Regions from separate parts of the Vagococcus carniphilus genome, predicted to be linked through region 1. Evidence: a T-box and tRNA genes for the amino acid it is inferred to sense, from the RefSeq annotation. Region 1 holds a T-box; the other holds one or more tRNA genes.

The links. A T-box is a leader RNA that pairs with one kind of tRNA and senses whether it is charged. The one in region 1 lies ahead of aspS (aspartate--tRNA ligase), so its partner is inferred to be a tRNA-Asp.
Region 2: it has a tRNA-Asp gene. The T-box ahead of aspS (aspartate--tRNA ligase) is inferred to sense a tRNA for this amino acid. The anticodon was not compared.

Annotation. Positions count from the first base shown of each region.
Region 1 covers NZ_CP060720.1:488,031-494,597, reverse strand. Annotated here, with positions in the region: gene H9L18_RS02590 (lysophospholipid acyltransferase family protein) at 1-86, opposite strand, end outside; gene H9L18_RS02585 (tRNA1(Val) (adenine(37)-N6)-methyltransferase) at 212-958, shown strand; gene H9L18_RS02580 (GIY-YIG nuclease family protein) at 945-1,217, shown strand; gene H9L18_RS02575 (class I SAM-dependent methyltransferase) at 1,239-1,979, opposite strand; gene H9L18_RS02570 (YitT family protein) at 2,047-2,931, opposite strand; gene aspS (aspartate--tRNA ligase) at 2,987-4,753, opposite strand; T-box leader at 4,808-5,009, opposite strand; gene H9L18_RS02560 (N-acetylmuramoyl-L-alanine amidase family protein) at 5,141-6,445, shown strand; gene H9L18_RS02555 (MIP/aquaporin family protein) at 6,488-6,567, opposite strand, start outside.
Region 2 covers NZ_CP060720.1:187,921-194,487, forward strand. Annotated here, with positions in the region: rRNA gene H9L18_RS00890 (23S ribosomal RNA) at 1-1,063, shown strand, start outside; rRNA gene rrf (5S ribosomal RNA) at 1,145-1,260, shown strand; tRNA gene H9L18_RS00900 (tRNA-Val) at 1,272-1,344, shown strand; tRNA gene H9L18_RS00905 (tRNA-Lys) at 1,354-1,426, shown strand; tRNA gene H9L18_RS00910 (tRNA-Leu) at 1,436-1,517, shown strand; tRNA gene H9L18_RS00915 (tRNA-Thr) at 1,532-1,604, shown strand; tRNA gene H9L18_RS00920 (tRNA-Gly) at 1,614-1,685, shown strand; tRNA gene H9L18_RS00925 (tRNA-Leu) at 1,697-1,782, shown strand; tRNA gene H9L18_RS00930 (tRNA-Arg) at 1,800-1,873, shown strand; tRNA gene H9L18_RS00935 (tRNA-Pro) at 1,888-1,961, shown strand; tRNA gene H9L18_RS00940 (tRNA-Met) at 1,972-2,045, shown strand; tRNA gene H9L18_RS00945 (tRNA-Ile) at 2,065-2,138, shown strand; tRNA gene H9L18_RS00950 (tRNA-Ser) at 2,163-2,252, shown strand; tRNA gene H9L18_RS00955 (tRNA-Met) at 2,264-2,337, shown strand; tRNA gene H9L18_RS00960 (tRNA-Asp) at 2,341-2,413, shown strand; tRNA gene H9L18_RS00965 (tRNA-Gly) at 2,428-2,498, shown strand; tRNA gene H9L18_RS00970 (tRNA-Ile) at 2,517-2,590, shown strand; tRNA gene H9L18_RS00975 (tRNA-Ser) at 2,605-2,692, shown strand; tRNA gene H9L18_RS00980 (tRNA-Glu) at 2,713-2,784, shown strand; tRNA gene H9L18_RS00985 (tRNA-Ser) at 2,797-2,886, shown strand; tRNA gene H9L18_RS00990 (tRNA-Met) at 2,898-2,971, shown strand; tRNA gene H9L18_RS00995 (tRNA-Asp) at 2,975-3,047, shown strand; tRNA gene H9L18_RS01000 (tRNA-Phe) at 3,056-3,128, shown strand; tRNA gene H9L18_RS01005 (tRNA-Gly) at 3,143-3,213, shown strand; tRNA gene H9L18_RS01010 (tRNA-Ile) at 3,232-3,305, shown strand; tRNA gene H9L18_RS01015 (tRNA-Ser) at 3,320-3,407, shown strand; tRNA gene H9L18_RS01020 (tRNA-Glu) at 3,428-3,499, shown strand; gene brnQ (branched-chain amino acid transport system II carrier protein) at 3,576-4,922, shown strand; gene gpmA (2,3-diphosphoglycerate-dependent phosphoglycerate mutase) at 4,941-5,627, opposite strand; gene rpiA (ribose-5-phosphate isomerase RpiA) at 5,647-6,327, opposite strand.

The DNA.
Region 1 (6,567 bases):
AAATTGTCTCGACCTATGTAACGGGCGTTTGTATTAATAAAAAATGTTAAAAAGCGAACAACTGCTAATAAAAATCGATACATAATATTTCATCCTTTTTATTTAAATTCCTTATCAGTATGCCTAATTATTCAAAAACTTGCAAGCTTTTCTTATCTAAACATATCTTACCATGCTATAATAAAAACATTGATTTGAAAGGAAGTTTCTCATGGACAATTTATTAAAAAGTGGCGAACGAATTGATCAACTCATTGCTAGAGGGGTTAAAATCATTCAAAGTCCGGATGTCTTTTCATTTTCTCTTGATGCAGTTCTTCTAGCCTACTTCGCCTCTATCCCCAAAAAAGGAACTATTGTTGATTTTTGTTCTGGAAATGGTGCGGTTGCTTTATTTATGGCACCAAAAACAAAGGCATCCATTACTGGAATTGAGCTGCAAGAGCGTTTAGCTGATATGGGAAAAAGAAGTATTTTACTCAATGAATTAGAAGAACAAGTAACCATGGAACAACTTGATATAAAAGAAGTTAGTACAAAAATAAAAAGTGATTCTGTCGATTTTATTACGTGTAATCCACCTTACTTTAAAGAACAACCAAACAGTAAAAAAAATCCTAATCCTTATTATGCTATTGCAAGACATGAAATTCACTTACAGTTAGATGATGTCTTTAAATCTGCCTCAAAATTGTTAAAGATGAATGGAAAAATCGCAATGGTTCATCGCCCTGATCGATTAATGGATATTTTAGATAGTATGAGAAATCATCGAATTGCACCTAAAAAAATTCAATTTATCTACCCTAAGGTAGGAAAAGAAGCCAATACTATTTTAATCGAAGGAATTAAAGATGGGAAAACAGATGGTCTAAAAATATTGCCACCACTTTACGTTTACGGAGAAGATAATGAATACCTACCAGAGATTAAGGAAATGCTCCATGGGACAAAGTGAGGAACATTATTTTTATGTACTATGCTGTAAAGATGATACTTTCTACGGTGGTTACACAACTGATTTAAACAGACGATTAACAGAGCACAACACTGGAAAAGGTGCTAAATATACACGCTTATCTAAACGTCGACCTGCTACAATAATTCATCACGAAGTCTTTGAAACTAAGAGCGAGGCAATGAAAGCAGAATATGCTTTTAAACAATTAAGTAGAAAACAAAAAGAATATTACTTAGAAAACTTTTCAAAAAAATAAAGCCTGCATTTAAGCAGACTTTTATTTTTTTGCACAGAACGTAATTAAAGAAGCTTGAGGATTTTTTCCGTAACCTATCTCATAAGATATCTCAGAAAAACCAGTTTTTAGTAACATTTCTTCAAATTCTTTTATGCCGTACCAGTACAACGTAAAATGAGATAATTCTGTCTCTTTAACTATTCCTTTTTCAACAAATTCGTAACGATGAATATAAGAAACTTTTTGTTCTTGCCAATCTATTTCTTTTGCCGTACTCGTAAATAATAGTCCCTCATCTTCAGATAGCGGATAATTTGCGACACTGATTTCATCTGATTTAAACCACATTGGTAGTTCAATATCAATTAATAATTGACCTGACTCTTTTAGATGCTTAAAAAATGATACCAATACGTCTTGGATAATTTCTCTTGGTAACAAACAAAAACTACCCGTTGGCATCATAATCGCTTCGTATTGCTTATTAAGATTTAATTTCGTTAAATCTTCTTGATAAAGGATACCTGTCACATCAGCTTTAGCCATATTAATCTCGCACTGCTCTAACATTTCTTTTGATAAATCAACACCCTCGATTGCTAAACCCTTTTGTAAAAACGGAATCATCATTCTTCCAGTTCCTACTCCTGCTTCTAGAATCGTCCCCGAGCAATTCTTCAATTTATCATAGTAATATTCAAGATCCCCATCTATTGAAAATCCCACTGGTTTAGTCATTTCATAAAGTTTAGTACTTAATTTACCATATTCAACAAACATTACTACCACTCCTTTTGTCTTCATTCTAACATAAAAAAAGTTGCGACAATTAAGTCACAACTTTTTTTTAATCTAACGGTTCATAAAAATTCCCCATAATAGTTACATTCTCGGATATACTAACAAATGCTTTAGGATCAGAATCACGCATAGCATTTTGTAAAATTGGAATTTGATCACGTGTGATGATTGTAATCAAAATAGTTAACTCATTGTGATTGAAAGCTCCTTCTGCATTATTAACAATCGTAATTCCTCGACGAATTCTTTTTTGCACTTCGCATATAACAGCTTCTGGTTTAGTCGTTATAATCATAATTTGCATTTTTTTCTGCTTGGTAAATACCATATCTACTACTTTTCCATTTACAAAAATTGAAAAAGCACTATAAAAAGCGTACGGCCAACCAAATAGAAAACCTGATGTCATAATAATGCATGCATTAAAAATAATATTTAAAGACCCCACATTACGACCAGTCATTTTACGAATTGTTACACTAACAATATCTAATCCACCAGAAGACAACCCTGCCCTTAAAGCAAGACCAACACCTAACCCACAAATTCCCCCACCAAATATAGCACAAATGATAGGATCTTTTGATAAAGTTGTCACCGGTACTATTTGAATAAAAAACGACGTCATAAAAACTGAAAACATTGTAAAGACGGTAAATTTTTTACTAATTTTGAACCAAGCCAAAATAAATAACGGAATATTTAATGCATAAAGCACAACAGACATTGGTAACTGAACACTTCCAATATCCTCAGATAATGTCACAATAATTTGTCCTAAACCTGTTACACCACTTGCATAAATATGGCCTGGTTGCCAAAATAAGTTTAAGGCGATAGCTTGCAACATCCCATTGATGACAGCCATTGATATTCTTTCCATATACCCATTCTCAATAAACTGTTCTTTAACTGTTTTTAATTTTAACATGTCATCTTTAAACTCCTTCAAGTAAAAGAAAATCTGTAATCACACAACATCCAATTTATTTTTTATCCGTGACAATATTCAAATGTAACTCTTCCATTTGAGCTTTTGACACAAGACCTGGAGCATCAGTCATTAAATCAACTGCACGATTATTTTTAGGGAAGGCAATCACTTCACGAATATTATCTTTTTTCGCTAACAGCATAATCAAACGATCTAATCCTAGAGCAATGCCGCCATGTGGTGGAAAACCATACTCTAATGCGTCTAATAAAAAGCCAAATTGCTCTTGAGCTGATTCTTTTGTAAAACCTAACGCTTTAAACATATCTTCTTGCACGTCACGTTGATAAATTCTTAAAGAACCTCCTCCTAGTTCATAACCATTTAAAACAACGTCATATGCTTCTGCGTAAACTTTTTCTGGAGCTGTTTTTAAGAGCTCTACATCACTTGCTTTTGGCATTGTAAATGGATGATGAGCTGCTGCATAACGTCCTGCTTCTTCGTCATACTCTAATAACGGCCAATCAACAACCCATAAGAAGTTAAATGTGTCTTCATCTATTAACTCTAATTCTTTTCCTAATCGATTTCTTAAAGCACCTAATGAGGCAGCAACAACTTCTTTTTTGTCTGCAACAAACATTAGTAAGTCACCCACCTCAGCGGCAGTTGCTTGAATGATTTCTTCTTGTTTTTCCACTAAGAATTTAGCAATCGGTCCTTTCAGTCCATCTTCTTCAACCTTAACCCAGGCTAATCCTTTTGCACCAAATTGAGATAACCATTGACCTAAATTATCCATGTCTTTTCTTGAATATTTGCTAGCAGCTCCTTTAGCATTTAAAGCTTTGACTGCTCCACCGTTTTCAAGTGTTGATTGGAAAACTTTAAATTCAATATCAGATACAGCATCTTTCATTTCAATTAATTCCATTGCAAAACGCGTATCTGGTTTATCTACACCGTAGCGTGCCATTGCGTCATCATAAGTCATACGAGGAAATGGTAATGTAATCTCTTGATTCATGACTTCTCTCATCACTTTTGCTAACATTTCTTCTGTATAAGTTTGAATTTCCTCAGCTGTTAAAAAGCTTGTCTCAATATCGACTTGGGTAAATTCTGGTTGACGATCTCCACGTAAATCTTCATCTCTAAAACAACGAACGACTTGGTAATATTTGTCAATTCCAGCCCCCATCAGCAATTGTTTGGTTGTTTGTGGTGATTGAGGTAATGCATAAAAATGCCCTTCATGAACTCGTGACGGAACTAAATAATCACGTGCCCCTTCTGGAGTTGATTTATTTAAATAAGGTGTTTCGATATCCATAAAGCCATTATCATTCAAATAATTACGAATGACTTTGCTTGTATCATGACGTAATTTTAAATTAGCAAACATTTCAGGGCGTCTAATATCCATAAAACGATATTTCATTCGGGTGTCTTCATTCACTGTTTGATTATCATCAATTACAAACGGTGGTGTTTTGGCTTCATTGTAGATAACAATGTCACTAGCGATAATTTCAAACTCACCCGTTTTCATTTTAGGGTTAATAGCACTTTCTCGTTTTACAACCGTTCCTGTTACACCAATAACGTATTCACTACGGCATTTATCCGCAACCTCTAAAGCCTCTTTAGAGGTTTCAGGATTAAATACAACTTGGACAATGCCTTCTCTATCACGTAAATCAATAAAGATTAAACCACCTAAATCTCGGCGTTTTTGAACCCATCCTTTTACTGTTACTTCTTGGTTCAAATGCTCTTTAGATATTAATCCGCAATAGCTTGTTCTTTTTTCCATCTCTTCTACTCCTTTAATTTTTTTCAGCTGACAAAAAAAGCCCTTGTTTAAATAAACAAGGACGAATGATGACTCACACGTGGTACCACCTAGATTTGAGAAACTATACCGTCTCTCCTCTTAACTATCGATTAACGCTCGTAACGGAATGATTTTAGTCATTCATCTCCAGAGTGTCTTTCCTTTTTATTAGACTAATCTCACCTTTTTAGTCTTCTCTTTAAGCAAAAAGTACTTTCTCTTTCATTGATATTATACCTAAAAATTACTAGAAATACCCTTAAAAGTCAAGGTATTTTAGATTAAAATATCCTCACTACTCTTATTTTCTATTTTTTGTTATAATTGTCCTTACTACAATAAAATACAGTACTGGAGTATAGAGAAGTGAGAAATTCAGACACAAGTAAAAATACAATTAAGCTTTTAGTGTTTAACCTTATAATAGTCGGTTTAGTCATCGCTGGTTTCTATTTTATGCATGGAACAAATCAAATTGTAGATGTTCAAACAATTGCATTAAATGTTAGAGAAAAGCCAAATGCAACATCTCCTGTTCTAACCCAAGTTCATAGGGAAGACAGAGTAACTATTAAGGAAAAGAAAAAAGGCTGGTATAAAATACAAACTTCTGAAAAAACGGAAGGATGGGTACCAGAATGGCTTATTTTTGATGGCACTTCAGGTCCATATACCTATTTACCTGCTGTTATCACACAGCGAAATACAGAATTAAAAAAATCAAACAGTGAAAACAGTAAAACCATAGACACATTAAAGAGGAAGCAAAAAGTCTTTGTCACTCTAGAATTAAACGGATGGTGTCGAATTTTTGTCGATGGCAATTATGGATGGGTCCCAACAGATACTATTGATATCAGAAAAAACCAACAACCTAAATTTGAAGTTGATGACACACTCCAAGTTGCTCTAGATAATGCGCCTTTGTATTCTAAGCAATCTGAGTCAAGTCAAATAACTGATACTTTAGATTATGCTGAAAAAATAGTTTTGAAAGAAGTCAGTGATTACTGGTATCAAGTTCGTACAGATTCAGGAAAAACAGGTTATATGAGAAGCTGGGAAATAACTAACAATAAAATTAGCCAAAAAGAAAAACGACCTAGGGAACCTCTACCAGAACATGTGATTATGTTAGATCCAGGCCACGGTGGTAATGACCCTGGGGCACAAACAAATGATGGGAAAGTATTTGAGAAAAATTTAACCCTTCAAACAGCTAAAGTCGTTAAAGATAAACTTGAGGCTCAAGGTTATAGCGTCTTAATGACTCGTTCTAAAGATGATTTTGTATCTTTATCAAAAATTGCACGAATTAGTAATGAAAGTCCTGCCGATATTTTTATTAGTATGCACTATGACTCAACTGGTAATCCAAATGAAGGATCAGGAACAACAACATTCTACCGTAATAAAAATGGTAGACAGTTAGCTCAGGCAGTAAATGATCAAATAGCTGCTATTCTACCTCTTGAAAATAGAGGATTCGGCACACAAGACTATCAGGTACTAAGAGAAAACGAAAAACCTGCTATTTTACTTGAATTAGGCTATATCAATAATGATACTGACGCAGCCTATGCTCAAAATAAGAAATACCATAAAAAAGTAGCAGAAGCTATCTATGAAGGTAGTACTAACTATTTCCTTGAACTAAACAAAAAAAAATAAAGGTAAAGCCATTTTTGAGCTTTACCTTTATTTTTTTATTTTTTAAACTGGAATAAGTCCCCATAGTAAAGCCGCAAGTAAACCACCAATCATTGGACCAACAACTGGTACCCAAGAATAGC
Region 2 (6,567 bases), 300 kb from region 1:
CGGTGCTGGAAGGTTAAGAGGATGGGTTAGCAATAGCGAAGCTCAGAATTGAAGCCCCAGTAAACGGCGGCCGTAACTATAACGGTCCTAAGGTAGCGAAATTCCTTGTCGGGTAAGTTCCGACCCGCACGAAAGGCGTAACGATTTGGGCACTGTCTCAACGAGAGACTCGGTGAAATTTTAGTACCTGTGAAGATGCAGGTTACCCGCGACAGGACGGAAAGACCCCATGGAGCTTTACTGTAGTTTGATATTGAATGTTTGTGACACATGTACAGGATAGGTAGGAGCCGTAGAGCTCGGGACGCTAGTCTCGAGGGAGGCATTGGTGGGATACTACCCTTGTGTTATGACCATTCTAACCCGCGCCACTTATCGTGGCGGGAGACAGTGTCAGATGGACAGTTTGACTGGGGCGGTCGCCTCCTAAAATGTAACGGAGGCGCCCAAAGGTTCCCTCAGAATGGTTGGAAATCATTCGTAGAGTGCAAAGGCAGAAGGGAGCTTGACTGCGAGAGCTACAACTCGAGCAGGGACGAAAGTCGGGCTTAGTGATCCGGTGGTTCCGCATGGAAGGGCCATCGCTCAACGGATAAAAGCTACCCTGGGGATAACAGGCTTATCTCCCCCAAGAGTTCACATCGACGGGGAGGTTTGGCACCTCGATGTCGGCTCGTCGCATCCTGGGGCTGTAGTCGGTCCCAAGGGTTGGGCTGTTCGCCCATTAAAGCGGCACGCGAGCTGGGTTCAGAACGTCGTGAGACAGTTCGGTCCCTATCCGTCGCGGGCGTTGGAAATTTGAGAGGAGCTGTCCTTAGTACGAGAGGACCGGGATGGACATACCTCTGGTGTACCAGTTGTTCTGCCAAGGGCATTGCTGGGTAGCTATGTATGGACGGGATAAACGCTGAAAGCATCTAAGCGTGAAGCCCCCCTCAAGATGAGATTTCCCATTTCTTTAAGAAAGTAAGACCCCTGAAAGATGATCAGGTAGATAGGCTAGGAGTGGAAGTGCAGCGATGTACGGAGCGGACTAGTACTAATCGGTCGAGGACTTAACCAAAATATCGGTGACAATGTTGAATATAACTAAAACATCCAGTTTTGAGTGAATAATCACTCAATAGAATATAACGCACGTAAGTGTGGCGATGATGGCAAGAAGGATACACCTGTTCCCATGCCGAACACAGAAGTTAAGCTTTTTAGCGCCGAGGGTAGTGAAGGGTTTCCCTTTGTGAGAGTAGGACGTCGCCATGCAAATGCGTTTTGGAGGTTTAGCTCAGCTGGGAGAGCACCTGCCTTACAAGCAGGGGGTCAGCGGTTCGATCCCGTTAACCTCCATTCTAAAAAGACTCGTTAGCTCAGTTGGTAGAGCATCTGACTTTTAATCAGAGGGTCACTGGTTCGAGCCCAGTACGGGTCATTTTTATATGCGGGTGTGGCGGAATTGGCAGACGCACTAGATTTAGGATCTAGCGCCTAACGGCGTGGGGGTTCAAGTCCCTTCACCCGCACTTAAAATTTAAAAGCCGGCTTAGCTCAGTTGGTAGAGCATCTGATTTGTAATCAGAGGGTCGAGGGTTCAAGTCCTTTAGCCGGCACTTCTTTAAGCGGAAGTAGTTCAGTGGTAGAACATCACCTTGCCAAGGTGGGGGTCGCGGGTTCGAACCCCGTCTTCCGCTTTTATGTTCCAGCCGGGGTGGCGGAACTGGCAGACGCACAGGACTTAAAATCCTGCGGAGAGTGATCTCCGTACCGGTTCGATTCCGGTCCTCGGCATAGTTAAATATATTTAAGCGCCCATAGCTCAATTGGATAGAGTGTCTGACTACGGATCAGAAGGTTAGGGGTTCGACTCCTCTTGGGCGCGTTTAAAAGATAATACGGGAAGTAGCTCAGCTTGGTAGAGCACTTGGTTTGGGACCAAGGGGTCGCAGGTTCGAATCCTGTCTTCCCGATTATTATTTTCGCGGTGTAGCTCAGCTGGCTAGAGCGTCCGGTTCATACCCGGGAGGTCGGGGGTTCGATCCCCTCCGCCGCGATTGTTTTTATTCGGAACTTGGACCTTTAGCTCAGTTGGTTAGAGCTCCCGGCTCATAACCGGGCGGTCGTAGGTTCGAGTCCTACAAGGTCCATTGTGGAGACAAAAATCATAATTTGGAGGATTACCCAAGTCCGGCTGAAGGGAACGGTCTTGAAAACCGTCAGGTGTGTAAAAGCACGCAAGGGTTCGAATCCCTTATCCTCCTTATAATAATATCGCGGAGTGGAGCAGTTAGGTAGCTCGTCGGGCTCATAACCCGAAGGTCGTAGGTTCAAATCCTGCCTCCGCAATTAGGTTCCGTGGTGTAGGGGTTAACATGCCTGCCTGTCACGCAGGAGATCGCGGGTTCAAATCCCGTCGGGACCGTTTTTAATTTTACCGCGGGTGTAGTTTAGTGGTAAAACTACAGCCTTCCAAGCTGTTGTCGCGAGTTCGATTCTCGTCACCCGCTTTTTCTTAAAAAGAAAAGGGGCCTATAGCTCAGCTGGTTAGAGCGCACGCCTGATAAGCGTGAGGTCGATGGTTCGAGTCCATTTAGGCCCATTAATTTTTAGGATGGAGAAGTACTCAAGTGGCTGAAGAGGCGCCCCTGCTAAGGGTGTAGGTCGGGTAACTGGCGCGAGGGTTCAAATCCCTCCTTCTCCATAGTAGTATTTTTTTAATCAGGCCCGTTGGTCAAGCGGTTAAGACACCGCCCTTTCACGGCGGTAACACGGGTTCGAGTCCCGTACGGGTCATTGTTTTTTTTTGGAGGATTACCCAAGTTCGGCTGAAGGGAACGGTCTTGAAAACCGTCAGGTGTGTAAAAGCACGCAAGGGTTCGAATCCCTTATCCTCCTTATAATAATATCGCGGAGTGGAGCAGTCAGGTAGCTCGTCGGGCTCATAACCCGAAGGTCGTAGGTTCAAATCCTGCCTCCGCAATTAGGTTCCGTGGTGTAGGGGTTAACATGCCTGCCTGTCACGCAGGAGATCGCGGGTTCAAATCCCGTCGGGACCGTTTTTTTTGGCGCAGTAGCTCAGTTGGTAGAGCAACGGATTGAAGCTCCGTGTGTCGGCAGTTCGATTCTGTCTTGCGCCACTTTTTTACCACTCGCGGGTGTAGTTTAGTGGTAAAACTACAGCCTTCCAAGCTGTTGTCGCGAGTTCGATTCTCGTCACCCGCTTTTTCTTAAAAAGAAAAGGGGCCTATAGCTCAGCTGGTTAGAGCGCACGCCTGATAAGCGTGAGGTCGATGGTTCGAGTCCATTTAGGCCCATTAATTTTTAGGATGGAGAAGTACTCAAGTGGCTGAAGAGGCGCCCCTGCTAAGGGTGTAGGTCGGGTAACTGGCGCGAGGGTTCAAATCCCTCCTTCTCCATAGTAGTATTTTTTTAATCAGGCCCGTTGGTCAAGCGGTTAAGACACCGCCCTTTCACGGCGGTAACACGGGTTCGAGTCCCGTACGGGTCATAAAAAAGCTTAAAATTGATTAATTCAATTTTAAGCTTTTTTTCTTTTATTTAAAGAAAAAAGGAGTGTTGGTTGAATGAAAAAGCGACTTGAATTAAAAGAAAGTCTTTTCATTGGTTCACTTATTTTTGGTTTATTTTTTGGTGCAGGAAATTTGATTTTTCCTATTCAAATGGGACAAGAAGCAGGAGCTAATATTGTAAGTGCAAATCTAGGATTTTTAACTACTGGAATTGGATTACCATTTTTAGGTATCATTGCGTTCGGATTGTCTATGAGTAAGGATTTATGTGAACTTTCGAGCAAGGTGAATAAAAAATATGGAATGATATTTACTAGTGTTTTGTATTTGGTAATAGGGCCTTTTTTTGCGATGCCCCGTTTAGCTAGCACTTCTTTTGAAATTGCGCTAGCCCCTTTTTTACCAGAGTCTAAACAGAAGATGTATCTATTATTTTTTAGTGCTGTTTTCTTTATTATTGTATGGTTTTTTTCACGTAAACCGAGTAAAATTCTAGACTACATTGGGAAATTTTTAACACCATTATTTTTGTTATTATTATTTATTTTATTGGCAATGGCGTTTATATCACCACTGGGTTCTGTTTCATCTGCTGCTGTCCAGCCGGCGTATTCAAATGGAGCTTTTTTTAAAGGTTTTACAGATGGGTATAATACGTTAGATGCTTTAGCAGCACTTGCTTTTGGAATGATAATTATTGAAAATGTTCAAGCTTTGGGGATTAAAGATCCCGTTTTAGTTGCGAAAGAGACAACTAAATCCGGACTATTTGGTATTGTGCTAATGGGAATTATTTACACTCTACTTTCATTTGTTGGAACAATGAGTTTAGGCACATTAAACTTAAATAAAAATGGCGGTATTACTCTTGCCCAAATTGCAGACCATTATTTGGGAACTGTTGGTAGTGTCTTACTAGCGGCAATAGTTATTGTTGCTTGTTTAAAAACAGCTATTGGATTAAGCACTTCTTTTGGAAGAACTTTTAATGAGTTGTATCCGTCTAAATCTTATACATTTTTCACAGTTGGTTGTATTTTGTTGGCAGCTTTAATTGCTAACGTTGGTTTGAATGAAATAATTCAAATTTCAACTCCAGTTTTGATGTTTATTTATCCATTAGCAATGACTTTAATCATAATGGGACTTTGTAGTCAATGGATTGGTGATAAAAAAAGTATTTATCAATATGTTACTTATTTTACAATGATTGCTTCGTTTTTTGATGCGTTAAATAGTTTGCCTAAAAATATTAAGGATTCTAATATAGTGTCATCATTACTAGGCTTTGCTAGAGAGTTTGTTCCATTCTTTAATATTGGAATGGGTTGGATTACCGTTGCGATTCTAGGTCTTATTGTCGGACTATTGGTCGATAAAAAAAGGAGATTATCCGTTTAAGGGATAGTCTCCTTTTTCTTATAAATAATATTTTTTTATTAAAGATAGATCATCATTTAGTTCGTAAACAAGAGGTTGTCCTGTTGGAATTTCTAAAGCCATGATATCGTCATCTGAAATTCCCTCAATATGTTTAGCAAGTGCTCTAAGTGAATTTCCATGAGCTGCAACAAGAACTGTTTCTCCTTTTAACAAGGATGGAGCGATTTCGTCTTCCCAAAAAGGGAGAGCCCTCTCTAAAGTAACTTTTAGATTTTCGCCTCCTGGAATACTTCTTTTATCAAGATGTGAGTATTTAAGTTCTTTTGTTGCTGATTTTGGATCATCTTCACTAATTAGTGGAGGTAAAGTATCATAAGAGCGACGCCATTGTTGAACTTGATCAGCTCCATACTTATCAGCTGTCTCCTTTTTATTCAATCCTTGGAGAGCTCCGTAATGACGTTCATTTAATCGCCAAGATTTTATTTCAGGAATCCAAAGTTGATTGGATTCTTCCAGAACAAAATGGCAAGTTTTGATAGCACGTTTTAAATAAGACGTGTAGGCAACATCAAAATAAATATTTGCTTGTTTAATTTTTTTCCCAGCTTCTTTTGCTTCTTCAATTCCTTTGTCACTTAAATCGACATCTTCCCATCCAGTAAATAAATTAAGAGCATTCCACTCACTTAATCCATGTCGTACAAAAACTAATTTTTTCATGTAATCCATCCTTTCTAGGTTATCTAGACACTTCGATGGTTTTAACGCCACTTTCAGAGGTGCCTATGATGACACGTGTCGTGATATCCAAGAACAAGCCGTGTTCGACAACGCCAACTTGGTGGTCAAGCCATGTAGCTAGCTCTTTTGGATCATTTATTTCTTTTAAATACAAGTCAATAATATAATTTTTACTGTCAGTTAGCAAAGGATTACCATCGGCAGTAGTTCTGATTTTAGGATTTAACTCTTTTTTAGTAAATAGTCTAAGTAGTTGATCGCTTCCATATGGAATAACTTCAACAGGTAGTGGGAAAGCACCTAACTTTTCAACCATTTTTGACTCGTCTACAATCCAAATGTTTTCATTAGAATAAGTTGCAACTATTTTTTCAAAAAGAAGAGCAGCACCGCCTCCCTTTGTTCCTTGGTAGTCAGCAGAGATTTCGTCTGCTCCATCAATTGTAATATCTACATGATCGACCTCATCAATACTTTTTAAAGGAATACCTAAAGCGCGAGCTTGTTCTTCTGTAGCGTGTGAAGTTGTCACCCCTACAATATTTAGACCTTCTTCTTTCATTCGTCGTCCGATTTCTTCAACCATAAAGTAAGCAGTTGATCCAGTTCCAAGACCTACCGTCATTCCATCTTTAATGTACTTTGCAGATTCAATCCCAACTAATTGTTTTAAGTTCATGTTAAGCCTCCAAAATTATATTTGTTATCAAGATAATTGTAATCATAACCAATCGAAAAAGAAAGGGAGAAACTTAGAAAAAAATATAAAAAGGGTATTGACTAATTTTGTTTTTTTGTGCTATAGTTACAAAGGTGCTTGGGACAGGTCTCATGGAGACGTGCTGACTGTAAAAGAGCGCAATGTCAATGCAGGAATTCTTGCATTAATTTTTTAAATCAAAAAAAGAACCACCTGGAT